One region of the Leisingera thetidis genome, then DNA from elsewhere that is predicted to be linked to it. Evidence: riboswitches for the same ligand, from Rfam matches in the RefSeq annotation. Region 1 holds a riboswitch; the other holds the start of a gene.

Region 1 (7,817 bases):
TCGGGAGTGAGGCCGAGGTCGGCCTCGACGCCGGTGCCCTGCGCCTCGGCGCGGATATCGCCGATCAGGCGGTCGCGGCGGGCCGGATCAAGGCCGTCGGCGGTAGAGTATTCGTCGAGCAGGCTTTCAAGACGCGCCATGCCCTCAGGCAGGCTGGTCTGCGCCAGGGGGGGCGGCAGGTGGCCGAGGGTGACGGCGCCGATGCGGCGCTTGGCCTGGGCGGCCTCGCCCGGGTCGTTGACGATGAAGGGGTAGGCAACGGGCAGCGGCCCGGTCAGCACCTCGGGCCAGCATTGCCCCGACAGCGCCACCGCTTTGCCCGGCAGCCATTCCAGCGTGCCGTGGGCGCCGATGTGGACGAGGGCGTCTGCCTGGGAGCGCAGCCACAGGTAAAAGGCCGCATAGGCGTGGCGCGGGGTGCGGTCGAGGTCGTGGTAGTCATCGACGCGGGTTTTCACCTCGCCGCGCTCTGGCTGCAGCGCGACCAATGCGTTGCCTGCGCGCAGGGCCTTGAAATGAAAGGCGCCATCGCGGCAGTCCGCGTCTTCTTCCGGGCTGCCCCAGGCTTCGGCCAGCATGCCCTGAAGGTCTTGCGGCAGGGCGGCGAGCGCAGCCTTGTAGTCAGAAAGGGGGACGCTCAGCGTCTCCTCCATCAGCCGCAGCCCGGTGTTTTCGAGTGCGCCTACAGCGTAGCCCTGTGCCGCCAGCGCGCGCAGGATCTCGTCGCAGGAGGCCAGCGCGTCCAGCCCCACGGCATGCGCGAGGTTGTGGTCGCGGCCTGGATAGGTCGACAGGATCAGGGCGAGGCGCTTATCCGCATTCGGCAGTCTTGCCAGACGCAGCCAGCCCTCGACGCGGTCGACTGCAGCCTTGATGCGGTCCGCATCGGCGCGGTGGGCGAAGCGGGAGTATTGCAGGTCCGGGTCTTTCCTGCCCGGCGATTTGAAGCTGACGACGCCTGCAAAGATGCGGCCGTCGACCTCGGGCAGAACCACATGCATGGCCAGATCAGCCGGAGAGAGGCCGCGGCCGGCCTCGGCCCAGTCCTTCTTGCGGGCGGTGGAGAGGGCGATCTGAAAGACCGGACAGCCGGTGGCGGAGAGCGGCGAGGTGCTGCCGTCGGTGCCCTGCGCTGAAAACGCGGTGGCGTTGACGATGGCGGCCGGGGCCAGTTCCGGGAGCTTTGCGCGCAGCCAGTCTGCGGCGGCGGGCGTCTTGAGACTGGCGGCAAAAACGCCGTAAGCCGCGTAGCCGCGGCCCCGCAGTTCCGCGATCAGGGCATCGACCGGGGCGGTATCGGCAGCTGTGAGGTAGGAGCGGTAGAAACTCACCAGCACCAGCGGTTTGTCCTGTGCGGACAGGTCTGCCAGAACGCCCTTGGATGGGTCGTAGAAGCCATGCTCGGGCATGGACTTGAGGCCAAGCACCGGGCCTGCGTAAAGGCCGGCTGCCAGCGACAGCTGCGCCAGTGCAGCCTGCGCCGCAACCGCACCGCCTGCATCGCAGAGCGCCTGCAGCCGGCGCAGGGTGGAAACGGGCAGGGTGGACAGCTCATCAAGCCGCGCGTCCTCGCGCCCGTCGGCGGGGAGGATGGCCAGTGCAATGCCCTTGCGGCGGGCCAGATCCTGCAGGGTGGCCAGGCCGTAGGACCAATAGCTTTCACCGCCGATCAGGCGGACGAGGATGCCCTTGGCGCCCTCCAGCGTCTGTTCCGCGTAGACGTCGACCGACAGCGGGTGCTTCAGCGCCACCAGATTGGCGAGGCGCAGGGAGGGCAGCTTGCCGTCCGCGCGGTGCCAGCCCGCCGCGAAGGCGCCGAGGTCGCTGTCGGAGAAGGACAGCACCACAAGGTCCGCAGGCGTCTGCCCGAGGTCCTGCGGGGTGTCGGTCTCGTCAAGGCCGTGGCTTTCGCGGAAGACGACGTGCATGGGTCAGGCCCTTTCGGAAAGAAGAGCAGAGGGCAGCGCCCGGCCTCGGGAGGAAGCGAAGCGCCCTCCCGTCAAACCAAAGGTTTGCCCCTGGCAAAACGGGGAGGTCGGGCGCTGCCCGGCGTTGCCGCCGGGCGAAACGTTTGAAGTTTCGCTTTGGCGCATCTGCTTACGCCCCCAGCTCGGCGCGGATGGCCTGTTCGTCGATGTTGTCATGCTCGGCGATGACCACCAGGGCGGTCTTGCGCGGCTGCGCGCCCCAGGGCTGGTCGTACTGGGCGCGCAAACGCTCGCCCACGGCCTGAACCAGCATCCGCATCGGCTTTCCTTCCACCGCGACATAGCCTTTGACGCGCAGGATATTGCGTTCGCGGGCGAGTTTCACGATGGCATTCTGCAGCGCTTCCGGGTCGGAGACTTCGCCCAATTCGACAACGATGCTTTCAAAATCGTCATGCTCGTGGTCGTGGTGGCCGTCGTGGTGGCTGGGGCGGGCGTCGAGATCGTCCTCAGCCGCCGCGCCGAGGCCCAGGATGATGCGCGGGTCGATGACGCCTTCGCTCATCGGCAGGATCGGCAGCTTGCGCGGCGCCTCGGCTTCGATCACGGCGCGGGCCTTCTCGACGCCTTCGTCGCCGGCCAGGTCGGCCTTGGACAGCAGCACGATGTCGGCGCAGGAGATCTGGTCCTCGAATACCTCGCTGAGCGGGGTTTCGTGGTCGATGCTGTCATCCGCTTCGCGCTGGGCCTGCACGGCGTCGAGATCGGGGGCAAACTGGCCCTTGGCGACCGCTTCAGCGTCCGCCAGCGCGATCACGCCGTCGACGGTGATGCGGGAGCGGATCGCGGGCCAGTCAAAGGCCTTGAGCAGCGGCTTGGGCAGGGCCAGGCCGGAGGTTTCGATCACGATGTGATCGGGCTTTTCCGGCAGCGCCATCAATTGCTCGATGGTGGGGATGAAGTCATCCGCCACTGTGCAGCAGATGCAGCCGTTGGCCAGCTCCATGATGTTCTCCGCCGGGCAGTTGTCGTCGGCACAGGATTTAAGGATGTCGCCGTCGACTCCGGCAGTGCCGAACTCGTTCACCACCACCGCCAGGCGCTTGCCCTGGGGATTCTGCATCAGGTGGCGGATCAGCGTGGTTTTCCCTGCGCCAAGGAAGCCGGTGATGACGGTGACGGGGATCTTGTTGAGGTCGCTCATGATTACTCCTCGGAGAAGAACTTGGCCGGCGGGATGCGGGCAACGGATTGCTTGCGGAAGGTCTGCGGCCGCTCGCGCCAGGGCACGAGGCCGTCGGCGGTGGCGGCATAGGCTGCAGCGCCTTCCAGGATTTCGGGAACATGCTGGTCCGGGTCGAGGTCGCCGTAGACATAAGTCCAGCGCTCCGCGCCGCCGACCAGTGCAACGGCACAGCCGCGTTTGCAGGAGGACAGGCATTCAACACCGCGCAAGGCGACGCCTGCGGGCATTCCGGCCTCTTCCAGCGCGGCGTGCAGGACAGCGCCCGGACGGGCAGCCTCGGGATCGGCGCCGTCGCGGCGGCAGGTGAGGCATACGGTCAGCGTGACCGGTCCCGGGGTGCTGGCGGGGGTAACCGCCTGATCGTCAGCCATCGGCGCGTCTCCTGTCGCGGCAGGGCGTGCGGGATGGCCGAAAAGGGGCGGCAGCGTGCCAGCCCCTCAACCGGTCGCGGAACACCCCGCCCGCCCGTTGATCTCTCACACGCTGGCAGGTCTCCCGGCTTGCGGATGCCAAGGCCAGCGCCTTGCCGGCCATCCTGCCTTCCCGGGGTCTCTCCCAGTGGCATGGCGGCCTCATCCGGTCACGGTCGCGGGGGCGGCTGTGCTTGAGCACCCATCGGATATGGGGGCCTTCACATTCCCTCTTCGCCTGCATTTGCAGGAACCAGCGAAACCCCCTTGCGCTATCGTGCCCTTCTTTGTCAAGACATGGGGTCAAACAGCTGGAGAGCCCTTATGAGCGAAAAGCCCGAAACCGGCATTTCGGAAGCGGAAGCCGCCCGCCACGCGTCGAAGATGGCCAAGAAGAAAGCCGCCCGCGACCGGATGATGAAGACGAAGGAAGGCGAGAAGGGCCTGATCATCGTCCACACCGGGCCGGGCAAGGGGAAATCCTCGTCCGGGTTCGGCATGATCATGCGCTGCATCGCGCACGGGATGCCGTCCGCCGTGGTGCAGTTCATCAAGGGCGCCTGGCAGACCGGCGAGCGCACGCTGATCGAGGAGAACTTCAGCGATCTGTGCCAGTTCTATGCGATGGGCGAAGGCTTTACCTGGGAGACGCAGGACAAGGCGCGTGACATTGCCGCCGCCCAGAAAGGCTGGGAAAAGGCCAAGGAGATGATCCTGGACGAGCGCAACACCATGGTGCTGCTGGACGAGATCAACATCGCGCTGCGCTATGAGTATCTGGATCTCGAGGAGGTGCTGGAGTTCCTGGTGGAGCAGAAGCCGCCGATGACCCATGTGGTGCTGACCGGCCGCAACGCCAAGGAAGAGCTGATCGAGATCGCCGATCTGGTGACAGAGATGGGCCAGATCAAGCATCCGTTCCGCGCCGGAGTAAAGGCGCAGAAGGGCGTCGAGTTTTAAAGCTGAGGGCGAAGCCTGCCTGGGTAGGCGCAAAAGCGCCTGCCGGGGGCAGGCAGGCGCCGCCCGGCGGTGCCGCCGGGCAGCTCATCATTTATGCGGCGAGCTGTGCGGCCTTGCCTTGAATGTAGGCATCCACCGCTGCGCGCTGGGCCTCATCCAGTCGCAGGCCCAGCTTGGTGCGCCGCCACAGGTAGTCATCGCCCGCGCGCACCCATTCGCGGGCAATGGCCCAGTCAAGCTCCTGCGCGGTGATGGTCGCGCCAAAGTCCTGCCCCAGATCAGCGGCGGTTTTGGCATCGCCCAGCACCTCCCAGGCCTCGGTGCCATAGGCGCGGATCATCCGGCCCGCCCAATAGGGCGTCAGGAACGGGTAGTCCGCAGCCAGTCTGGTCTTCAACGTTTCCACATCCGCCACCGCGAAATCGCCGCCGGGCAGGGCGACGCCTGCGGTCCAGTCGCCGGGCAGCTGCGGGAATACCTCGCCAATCTTGGCCAGTGCCGCCTCGGCCAGTTTGCGGTAGGTGGTGATCTTGCCGCCAAAGACGTTGAGCAAAGGCGCCTGCGCCTGATCCAGCGTCAGCACGTATTCCCGGGTGGCCGCGGTGGCGGAGCTGGCACCGTCGTCATACAGAGGGCGGACGCCGGAATAGGTCCATACGATATCTTCGCGGCTCAATGGCTTCTCGAAATATTGCGATGCAAAATCAATCAGATAATCCTGCTCGGACTCGGTGCACTGCGGTCTTGTCTCCGGATCCGGGTGGTCGGCGTCAGTGGTGCCGATCAGGGTGAAATCCTGCTCATAGGGAATGGCAAAGATGATCCGCCCGTCCGTTCCCTGGAAGAAATAGCAGCGGCCGTGGTCGAAAAGTTTCGGCACCACGATATGGCTGCCGCGCACCAGGCGCACGTTTTCGCGGCTGTTCTGGCCCAGCTTCTGATGCAGCACGTCGGCCACCCAGGGACCACCCGCGTTGACCAGCATCTTCGCGCGGTGTTCCTGCTCCTCGCCGCTGGCGTGGTCCCTGGTGCGGATCACCCAGTGGCCTGCATGGCGCTCCGCTGACAGCACCTCGGTCCGGGTCAGGATTTCGGCGCCGCGGGCCTGCGCGTCGCGGGCGTTCAGCATCACCAGGCGGGCGTCCTCGATCCAGCAGTCAGAGTACTCAAATGCGGTTTTGAACTTGTCTTTCAGCGGTCTGCCTGCCGGATCGGCTGCCAGGTCCAGCTTGGCGGTGCCGGGCAGGATGCCGCGTTTGCCAAGGGAATCATACAGAAACAGCCCCAGACGGATCAGCCAGGCCGGGCGGCGGCCCTTCATCCAGGGCATGAAGGTTGTCAGGAGTTTCGACGTCGGCGTTTCGCTGTCAAACCGCATGTCCGTGTGAAACGGCAGCACAAAGCGCATCGGCCAGGAGATGTGCGGCATTGCCTTCAAGAGCACCTCGCGCTCGATCAGCGCCTCGCGGACCAGCCGGAATTCGAAATATTCCAGATAGCGCAGCCCCCCGTGGAACAGTTTGGTCGAGGCGGAGGAGGTGGCGGAGGCGAGATCGTTCATCTCGGCCAGCATCACCGAAAGGCCGCGGCCGGCGGCGTCGCGGGCGATGCCGCAGCCGTTGATGCCGCCGCCGATGATGAAAAGATCCGTAACGGGCGTGTCAGTCATTTTCGCTGCTTTCGTTTTGCGCGGCGGTTAGAATCCGGGTGCCGGCGGCCTGCGCTGCCTCGGCGAATTCGTCCGGCACCGGGCGGTCGGTGATCACCACGTCCAGTTCTGCCACGTCACAGATGCGCACCGGGGCGGAGCGGGAGAACTTGCTGCCGTCGCAGACGAGCACTTTTTGCCGGGCGTTCTTCAGGATCGCGCGGGCGACCGAGACTTCGCGGGCGTCGTGGTCCATCACCGCACCGTCGGCATCCAGCGCAGAGGCGCCGATGACCGCAAAATCGACCTTGTAGCGGGAGATGAACTCCACCGCGTCCTCGCCCACAATGGCGCCGTCGCTTTGCCGCACGGTGCCGCCGGCCAGGATCAGCTCCTTGGCCTGGCCGCCCATCATCATGCTGATAATGTTGATGTTGTTGGACAGAACCGTCAGCCCGCGGTGGCCGGAGAGTGCCCGCGCCACTTGTTCGGTGGAAGTGCCGATATTGAGGGTGAGCGAGCAGTTGTCGGGGATCAGCTCGGCGGCCGCGGCGGCCATCATCTGTTTGCCGCTTGCGTTCAGCTTGCGCCGGTCGGCGTAATCCTGGCTGGCCGCGGAGCTGAGCCGGACCGCGCCGCCATGCACGCGGGACAGCGCGCCGCGCGCCGACAGGTCCCGCAGGTCCGCCCGCACCGTCTGCAAGGACACGCCAAAGCGGCGGGAGAGATCCTCGACCTCGACCCGGTCCTGCCGGTTCAGCAGCGAGACAATTTCGTTCTGACGGCTGGAGGCATCCATTTGCTTTCCTTTCGGTGCGATTCAATAGCGTAATGCGCGCGGAGAGTCACGATATGTTTTCGTAACTGTTTCGTCAGCACTTAAAACGAAAAAGGCGCGCCCTTCGAGGCGCGCCTTGGACGACACTATCCGGCAGGGCTCAGGTGAGCGGGATCAGGTGGTTGTCCCAGGCGGGGCCTGCGCGGAGCAGCGGCTGATTGCCCTTGTCCGAGATTGCGAAAAACTGGCCGTTGCCAGTGCTGGCAGTGAAGCCGCCGGCGGAGGCGGAGAGGCCGCAGACATCAGTCATATGGTGCTCCTGCAGCAGCGCGCCGGACACCGTGTCCATCACTTGCAGCACCCCGCCGCGCGGGGAGGTGACGCCGATCTGCGAGCCATCGGCGGAAAACGCGATGGAGCCGCCGTAGCCCTGCATGTTCAGCACCCGCGCGTCGTCTTCCGCCAGCAGGCGCGGGGCGCTACCGGGGCGGTGCAGGCCGGCAGTGGGGACCTGTTCGCCCAGATCGCCTTGCCATTGCATGGCAAACCCGACGGTGCCGTCATCGCGCATGGCAAGGTGCCGGATCGAGTTCAGGTGCAGTTCCGGGGGCAGCTCCACCTGCTCCTGCAGGGTGCCGTCAACGCTCAGGTAGCTGAGGTTCGGGCGCATGTCCGGCAGGTTCAGCTTGGCACGGCCGCTGTCGGGGTGGGTCTCGATCCCGCCGTTGGCGATGACCAGCCCCGGCGCATCGCGGCGCAGCATCATGTCGTGCGGGCCGATGCCGCCCGACGGGAAAGACGCGATGCGCTTGTAGCCGCCTGCCGCGTCCCAGACGCCGATCACGCC
Region 2 (7,817 bases), 1.7 Mb from region 1:
AGCCCGACGGGATATTGAGCCCCGAGGCCTTGGCCACAGCCAGAACCGTGTCGGTCTCGGTGCAGCTCGCGGTCACGCCGGAGGCGGCAAAGGTGATCTCGGCGGCAGCGGTCTCTTCCGGCACCACATCGTCGATCTCAGGCGCATCGGCCTCGGTCTCAACCGGCGCGCCAAAGCTCTCCTGGTTGTAGTTCTCCATGTCGAAGCCCAGGCCGTTCAGCATGTCGCGCACCGCCTGCATGAACGGTTCCGGGCCGCAGCAATAGACTTCGCGCTCCAGGTAGTCGCCGGCGATCAGGCCCAGCATGATCTGATTGAGCTGGCCGCGGTAGCCGGTCCAGACCTGATAGGGGTCATCCTCCTCCACCACGAAATGCAGCTTGATGCCGGGCACCCGCGCCGCCATGCCTTCAAGCTGGCGCCGCGCGATGATCTCGCTGGGCCGCTTGGCGCAGTTGATGAAGCTGATGTCGGGCGACTGGCCGCGGTCAAACAGGTACTGGGTCATCGACAGGCTCGGCGTGATGCCGGAGCCTGCGGAGATGAACAGGAACTTGCCGTTCGGGCGCTTGGGCAGGGTGAACACGCCCGCCGGGCCGGAGGCCTTGAGGAGCATGCCCGGGCGCAGGTTGTCCAGCATCCAGCGGGTGCCGATGCTGTCGGCCTGCGCCTTCACCGTGACCGAGATCGACAGCGGCCGCGACGGCGAGGAGCTGATGGTGTAGGTGCGCCAGACGGTGCCGCCCGGCACCGGCAGTTCCAGCGTCAGGAACTGGCCCGGCTGGTATTTGAACCACGCGCCGGACGGCGCGCGGAAGCTGAAGGTGGTGGTGTCCGGCGCTTCCGGCACGACCGAGACGCATTCCAGCTTCTCGTCGTCCTTCCACGCCAGGGTCTCGTCCAGCGTTTCGAAATTCGCCTGCAGTCCCATGCCGTTACTCCGCCGCGATCAGGTGGCGGCCGGTCAGCGCGCGGGTCAGGTGTTCGGCATACCAGTTGGAGAACTGGATGACGCCGCTTTCCTGCACTTCGGAATAGGGTCCGGGCTGATAGGCGGGCGAGTTGATGCCGCGCTGGTTGTCCTCGACCACAATGCGGTCCTCGTCGTTGGTGGCCATCCAGACCTCAGTGAGGCGCTTCAGGTCATAGTCCTGGCCCTCGACCGCATCCTTGTGCACCAGCCATTTGGTTGTGACTTCGGTTTCGGTCGGGCTGATCGGGGTGACGCGGAACACGATGGAATGATCCGGCAGGAAGTGGTTCCAGGTGGTCGGGTAGTGGAACTTCAACAGCGTGCCCGCATCGGCGAACGGCACCCGGCCCAGCTGCTTGGCAACCGCCGCCTTGCCGTCCAGGGTATAGCTCTCGGCGCCTTCGTTCAGCGGCATCCGCGCCAGCCGGTGCTGGCCGCGCGCGTCGATAGTGAAGGCCGACGGGATACCAGCCGCCTCGATCCGGTCAAAATGTTTTTGCAGGTGCGCCGGGGTCTCACCGCCCTCAATACCGGTGACCGAGGGATCCTCGGGGAAGGTCCGGCACAGCGACGGGTGGTTGCCGCCGCAGTGATAGCACTCGCGGTTGTTCTCCCAGACCAGCTTCCAGTTGCCGTTCTCGATGATCGAGCTTTCATGGGCAATCTTGGCGTTGCTCAGGTCGTGCGGCTCCAGATAGGGGCGGGCCACAGCGGCAAACGCATCGAAATCCGGTGCCTCATCCGCCAGGCAGATGTAGATCAGACCGGCCAGATCGCGGCAATGCACCGGCTTCAGCCCGTGTTTGGAGGCGTCGAAATCCGGCCCCATGTCGCGCGCCCACAGCAGCGAGCCGTCCAGTTCATAGGTCCACTGGTGGTAGGGGCAGACCAGCTTGGGCGAATTGCCCTTCTTGGCCTTGCACACCACCGAGCCGCGGTGGCGGCAGGCGTTGTGGAAGGCACGCACCTCGCCATCGGTGCCGCGCACGATGATGACGTTGTAGGACCCGACCTGATGGGTGACGAAATTGCCCGCCTTCGGGATCTCGCAGGCCGGAATGGCAAACAGCCACTCGCGGTAGAAGATCTGCCGCATATCCAGATCCAGAACCCCCGGATCGGTATAGAACGCCTGTTCCAGGGAATAGTTTTTCTGCCGGGCCATCAGCTTGGCCAGAATGTCGCTGTCGTGAAGCATCTGCTTCTCTCCTTTGCCGCATCCCCGCGGCAGGTTGGCTTGGGTGCGGGCATCAGGAGAGGGATTGCAGGCCACGCGCCCGCAACCGCCCCGCCGCCGCCCGCGGTTGACGTTTTCATGGCAAGGCTGGTTTCCGGACTGTCCCGGGGCCTTGAGGCGGCGGGGCCTGGCACCTTCCCGAAGCCGCTGCCTCAGTGGTTATTGCCATGCCTTGCCCGGGGTCACCGTTGCGGGGGCAGTGCCGGAGTTACACCAGCTTCCCAATTCTCCGCCCCGGAGGACGGCACCTTGCTATCCGCGGTATTGCCCGATTTCCAGCAATAGGACGGAGACAAATCCGACCCGCCAAAACCGGAAAAAGACATGCATGTTTTCTGCTGCCGGCACAGGCACACACGCCAGAATCTCAAACCGGCATCCGCGGGTCTGTTTGCGGCAAGGCGCTTATCTTTCATGCGTTTATCCGCCATCGCCCTGTGAGAATCGATTCGCCGCCGCCGGCCTGGTGCCAAATTGAGATGAGCCGCGCATCAGCGGCGCGCACGGGGGCAGCACCGGCCAAGCCTGTGCCCCCTGCCGGCCGGGCCCATGCCCAGCCAAACCGCCGCCGCGCAGGCCGCACGCTGGCGCCGGAGAGCTGCTGGCAACGCCAGCAACGGCTGCCGGCTCGGCATGACGTGCTCCCCTGAAAAGTCCGCGATTTGAAGTTAGCCTGTTCTCCAAGCGAGGAGACAGACGATGCGGAAAAGCCGTTTCAGCGAAGAGCAGATCATTGGCATCCTGAAGGAGCACCAAGCCGGAATGGGGGCGAAGGAACTGTGCCGGAAGCACGGCATCCACCGCCCGGCAGGGCATTGCGCAGCAATGTCCCGAGAGGGGGCGATGGCACTTTCTGCAAAAGGCGTTCGAAGTATGGCGGCATGGAAGTGTCCGAGGCCAAGAGGCTGAAGGCTCTGGAGGTCGAGAACGCCAAGCTCAAGAAGATGTTGGCCGAGCACATGCTTGATGTGGCAACGCTGAAAGAGATGCTGGGAATGGCAGCAGGCGAACGCCATGCGTTCGAGTGAGCCTGCGAACCCTTTTGAGGCCCGGTGCAAGGCGGAGAGCCGTGGACTGGGCCATGACAGAGAAGAACTACAACCAGCGGCGGGCCTGTGCCCTGGCCGGGATCGATCCGCGCGTCCATCGGCGTGGATCAACCAGGCCTGCGGACGCCGAGTTGCGAGAGAGGCTGAAGGAGCTGTCCAGCGAACGGCGGCGCTTCGGCTATCCACTGCCCGGCAGTGGTTTGCTTGCAAACCATGAGAGGGGCGGCTGCACCTGCTGCTCGGCCGCGAGGGCTGGAAGGTGAACTGGATCGAAGCCCGTAAGGCAGACGATCCGGGGGATCGTTTGTAGGGTGTAGCGCTCTACCGGATCTACCGCGAAGAGGGGCTGAGCGTGCGCAAGCGCGGCGGGCGAAAACGCGTCATTGGGACGCGTGCGCTCATCACTGCCCGGCAGGCGCATGCGCAGCATGCTGCCGAGAGGGGCGATCCCGCAAGGGCCGAACCAGAGATGGTCGCTGGACTTCGTCTCGGACCGCTTGTCCGCCTCTCGGGACATTGCTGCGCAATGCCCTGCCGGGCAAGGGATGGCCGCCGTTTCCGGGTGCTCTGCGTCATTGACGACTTCAGCCGGGAATGCCTGGCCGCGGTCGTGGACACCTCGCTCTCCGGCCAGCGGGTTGCCCGTGAGCTCGTTACTATCGCCCGAACGCGTGGCTATCCCTGCATGGTGGTCAGCGAGCGAGCTTTGTCCGCCATTGGTCCGAGGACAATGGCGAGCGGGACCGAACTGACGTCGAATGCCATTCTGAAATGGCAGGAAGACCGGAAGGTCGAGTGGCACTACATCGCGTCAGGCAAGCCCATGCAGAACGGCTTTGTCGAAAGCTTCAACGGCCGCCTCCGGGACGAGTGCCTCAACGAGCACTTGTTCGTCAGCCTGCGCCACGCCCGAGAGTTGATCGCGGCCTGGCGTGACGATTACAATCACCATCGCCCACATACGAGCCGCGACGGGCTCACCCCGTGGGAGTATCACCACGGTCAGTAGAGGACCAAACCCTGAACAGAGCGAACTAATAACCGCGGACTCTGCGGGGAGCACGTCAGGCATAATGCCCTGCCCTGCTGCCTTTCCGCGTTCACCACGGACAGAAAAAGGCCGCCTTTCCGGCGGCCTCTTTCACTTCGATTTCCAGCTGTCCAGCCAGCGGCGGAACCGGCCCTTGCGCTCGGCAATCGCATCGCCCGCGGCATAGAGGCTATCCTCAGCGCTTTCGATCATCGGGTCGATCCTGGCCCGCCGGAACCGGCGCCAGCGCACGTAGACGGCCCACAGGATGGCGGCCAGCAGCACCAGGAAGATGATCGAGAACCAGTTGGTTGGCTTGTCCTCCGGCCCGGCCACCGGCTTGATCGACACGGCATTGGGAAAGATCGACAGGAACTCGTTGCGCCAGCCGTAATGCAGCACCGCCACCCACTCCGGGCTGGCCTTGGTCGAGATGCTGTCATTGGCGTCCGTGTACAGGTTCGCAGTATCGAACTTGAAATAGGGCGGCCAGTTCCAGCCGGTGTCTTCGTTGCGGTAAACCATATTGCGGCCGTTGGCGCGCACTGCCTGGATGAACTGCACATCGCGGTTGATCAACTCCGCCGACTGGTCGTCCGGCTTGGACCAGAACAGCCGGGTCCAGTCATTCAGCTCCTGCCGCTCCTCATAAGTGTTGACGATGCGCACCACGTCGTACTGCGGCAGCGTGTAGTGCAGGAAGGCGCCGAACAGCACCCAGAAGGTGATCAGGAAGGCCCATTTGATGTAACGCACGGGGCAGCTCCTCACATGAAGTTAATGACATAGACCAGAAGCGCGATCGCCCCCAGCGGAATGATATAGACCAGCAGGATCAGTTTGCGCCGGAACGAACGGTCATACTGCCGCAGCCCCCGCTGGATGAAGGCCGTGCGGTCGCCGGTCAACCCCTTGTCTTTCCAGCGCCGTTTCAGCTTCGCCCGCCGCACCTCGCGCGAATAGAGCGACACCGCGCCATAGACCACGGTCAACCCCACCAGCAGGATCAGGACCAGGCGGATAAAACCGAACATCTCTATCGCCCCCTCACCCGGTTCACCGCGCCCCAGGGACCAACCCGCTCGACCATCCCCTTGCGCTGCACCCTCGGCAGCTGGGGCATACGGCCCTCCATATCCGGCTCATGTCCGAACAGCGCTTGCCGCGCGCCGGCCTTGTCCACCGCATACTCCCGCGCCAGGAACTCTGCCGCATAGGCCTTTTTTGTCTCCGGCCAGCCCCGGTACTGGCGGTAGAATTCCTCCTTGTGGCAGATGAACATCTGGCGGAAGTCATGCGGGCAGAGTTCCGCCAGCAGCATGTTGACCAGGTCCCGCTGAGCTGAGTCCGAGGCGCGCAGCGAATAGAAATAAGCCGGATGGTCCGAACTGATCTTCGGCCATTTGCCGCCGCCCTCAGCCCAGCGCACAATGGCCGCCAGCCCTTCGAACTCCTCCGGCAGCTCATCCGCATGCCGCGCCGCCATCCGCCGCAGATCCGCCCGCGACAGCCCGGTCAAGTCCCGGCCCTTCTCTGTCAAAACACTGACCGCCAGAAACCCCATCTTCTGCCGCAGGATCGCCGCGCCATCGACGCCGCGCGCGCGGATCACCGGCTCTGCCAGCCCGTTCAGCTCCAGGAACTTGGCAATTGCATTGCGCTGGCTCAGGTCAAAGACATGGCGCAGCGGAACGCCCTCAGGCTTTGCCCCGCTGGCAATCACCGCTGGATGTTCCAAGTCCTGAAACAGGTACAGCCCGCCGAAATGTGCGGTCCAGAAATTGCCCTGCTCAAAGACCTCATGCTCCAGATGCACCGGATTGCGGGTCACATCGCCGGTCTGTTCCGCGGTCGCGATCATCTCAGCAATCAGACCATCATCAAACCAGGCATCCTCACCTGATTTGAACCGCTCCACCAGCTCCGCCAGACGGTCCGCATGGCGCAGCGTGCCGCGGGTTGTATCCGCCTCGATCCGCACCTGCCGGATGTCGAACAGCTTCGCGGGCGAGGACACCTCAAACACCGAATTCACCAGTTCCCCCGCCACCGCATCGGTCGCGGTCAGGGCAAACAGCTGGCGTTCGTTGACCTCGATAAACCGGCGCAGAATGTCCCGGCTGGTAGAGAATTTCACGTGAAGCAGCGGGCAGCGCTTCTGCTCGGTCGACAGCAGAATGAACTGCCGGTTCACTCCCGCATGGTTCAGATAGTGATCATCCCCCAGCTCATCCCCGATCTCCGGCGAAAAACCCGAGATATCGACGTGGAAATCCGTCAGAGCCGTGGTCTTGCCAGTGAGATGCTTCAGTGCGCGATTGTACCGCTCCACCAGCGCGGGCGAGGCCACATGTAAGAGATTGCCGAACAGCAGGCCATGCTGGATGAGGCGTTTCATTGGGCGGCCTCCGCTTCATCCCAAAACGGACCGTCTATCAGTTCGCACAAACTCCGCTCTGCTTCTTGCAGCCTGATTTCCCGCTGCCGCTCAGCGTTGACTTCGGGCAAGTCGCCCAAGCAGTTGACGATAAGTTTTAGATACCTTTGGAGCTGCAACAATTCTGCCGGCCGTTCGGGTTTGGAATGCAAGTTTCGTGGTCCCACACGCTCCAATCTTTGGATTGCAACTCCAAACAATTCGGCGAGCAAAGCCAAAACACGATCACTCGTTTCATCGACTTTGCTTTGATTGTAGCCATGGCTGAGGAATCTCTCTCTTCGAGTGTCCTGTGAGCTTTCTCCTATGTACCAAGAAAGTGTTTCCAAGTCCGCCTCATAGAAGCATCTAATGACATTCTTTGATGCTTCCTCTAAGAGCGCACTCGCCCGCGCTTCTGCACGCTGGCGCTGCTCATAACGAAAGACTTCCGCCTGCTCTTTCATTACTTCAACCTGCTGCTCTTGTGCTTCGCGAGCCAGTTTTAGTTCCGATCGTGTAGCGGCGAGCTCCTCCCGCTGCGCTGCCAGTTCTTGGCTCTGAAGCAACACCGCAACAACAACCCAAACGAATGCCAAGCTACCCGCAACGCCAGCTAAGGTGTCGCCTATTTCATTTGGTGTCGCTTGCTGTAAGTATTGCCACTTGCTCGAAAAATTTTGCTCGCCCGTTTCGACAGGAAAAGTCAGAGACCAAGCGAACATCGCAAGCACCGCGGCAGTAACGACAACGCCTGCAACAAACGACCATTCGGTCCAAATCGACTTTGTTCGTTCAGCCATTCAAATCTCCCCGCCCGAGGCGCTTGCGGCTCGGGCAGCGCTCGTCCGCCCCGTCAAACCGAAGGTTTGCCTCCAGCAAAACGGGCGGGCGCTACGCTTCCGCCCGCGGACAGGCTCTGCCCTCATGTTGCGCGCAACAGTCACCCCTGCCCCTCCAGATACCGCCGCTTGGCCTCTTCCTGCCGCCCGAAATCGCGCACCATGTTTTCAATCGCCACCTCATCCGACTTGTCGGCATAACGGAACTCGCTGTCGGCGTAGCGGTTGATCTCCTGCACCACCATGTCGACCGTGATCGGCACCCGCAGC

What was found. A riboswitch is a leader RNA that binds a small molecule or an ion and turns the genes downstream of it on or off. The one in region 1 is predicted to bind cobalamin.
Region 2: it holds a riboswitch for cobalamin, as region 1 does, so the genes downstream of both, OKQ63_RS17725 (aromatic ring-hydroxylating oxygenase subunit alpha) here and OKQ63_RS04795 (DUF1636 domain-containing protein) in region 1, are expected to answer to the same signal.

What each region holds. Positions count from the first base shown of each region.
Region 1 covers NZ_CP109787.1:1,014,608-1,022,424, forward strand. Annotated here, with positions in the region: gene cobN (cobaltochelatase subunit CobN) at 1-1,928, opposite strand, end outside; gene cobW (cobalamin biosynthesis protein CobW) at 2,098-3,132, opposite strand; gene OKQ63_RS04795 (DUF1636 domain-containing protein) at 3,135-3,545, opposite strand; cobalamin riboswitch at 3,643-3,857, opposite strand; gene cobO (cob(I)yrinic acid a,c-diamide adenosyltransferase) at 3,909-4,544, shown strand; gene glpD (glycerol-3-phosphate dehydrogenase) at 4,636-6,213, opposite strand; gene OKQ63_RS04810 (DeoR/GlpR family DNA-binding transcription regulator) at 6,206-6,991, opposite strand; gene OKQ63_RS04815 (DUF1513 domain-containing protein) at 7,131-7,817, opposite strand, start outside.
Region 2 covers NZ_CP109787.1:3,674,174-3,681,990, forward strand. Annotated here, with positions in the region: gene OKQ63_RS17720 (FAD-binding oxidoreductase) at 1-931, opposite strand, end outside; gene OKQ63_RS17725 (aromatic ring-hydroxylating oxygenase subunit alpha) at 936-2,171, opposite strand; cobalamin riboswitch at 2,279-2,477, opposite strand; partial or broken gene OKQ63_RS17730 (IS3 family transposase) at 2,910-4,297, shown strand; gene OKQ63_RS17735 (DUF1523 family protein) at 4,401-5,045, opposite strand; gene OKQ63_RS17740 (hypothetical protein) at 5,057-5,323, opposite strand; gene OKQ63_RS17745 (DUF6638 family protein) at 5,326-6,687, opposite strand; gene OKQ63_RS17750 (hypothetical protein) at 6,684-7,508, opposite strand; gene OKQ63_RS17755 (AAA family ATPase) at 7,649-7,817, opposite strand, start outside.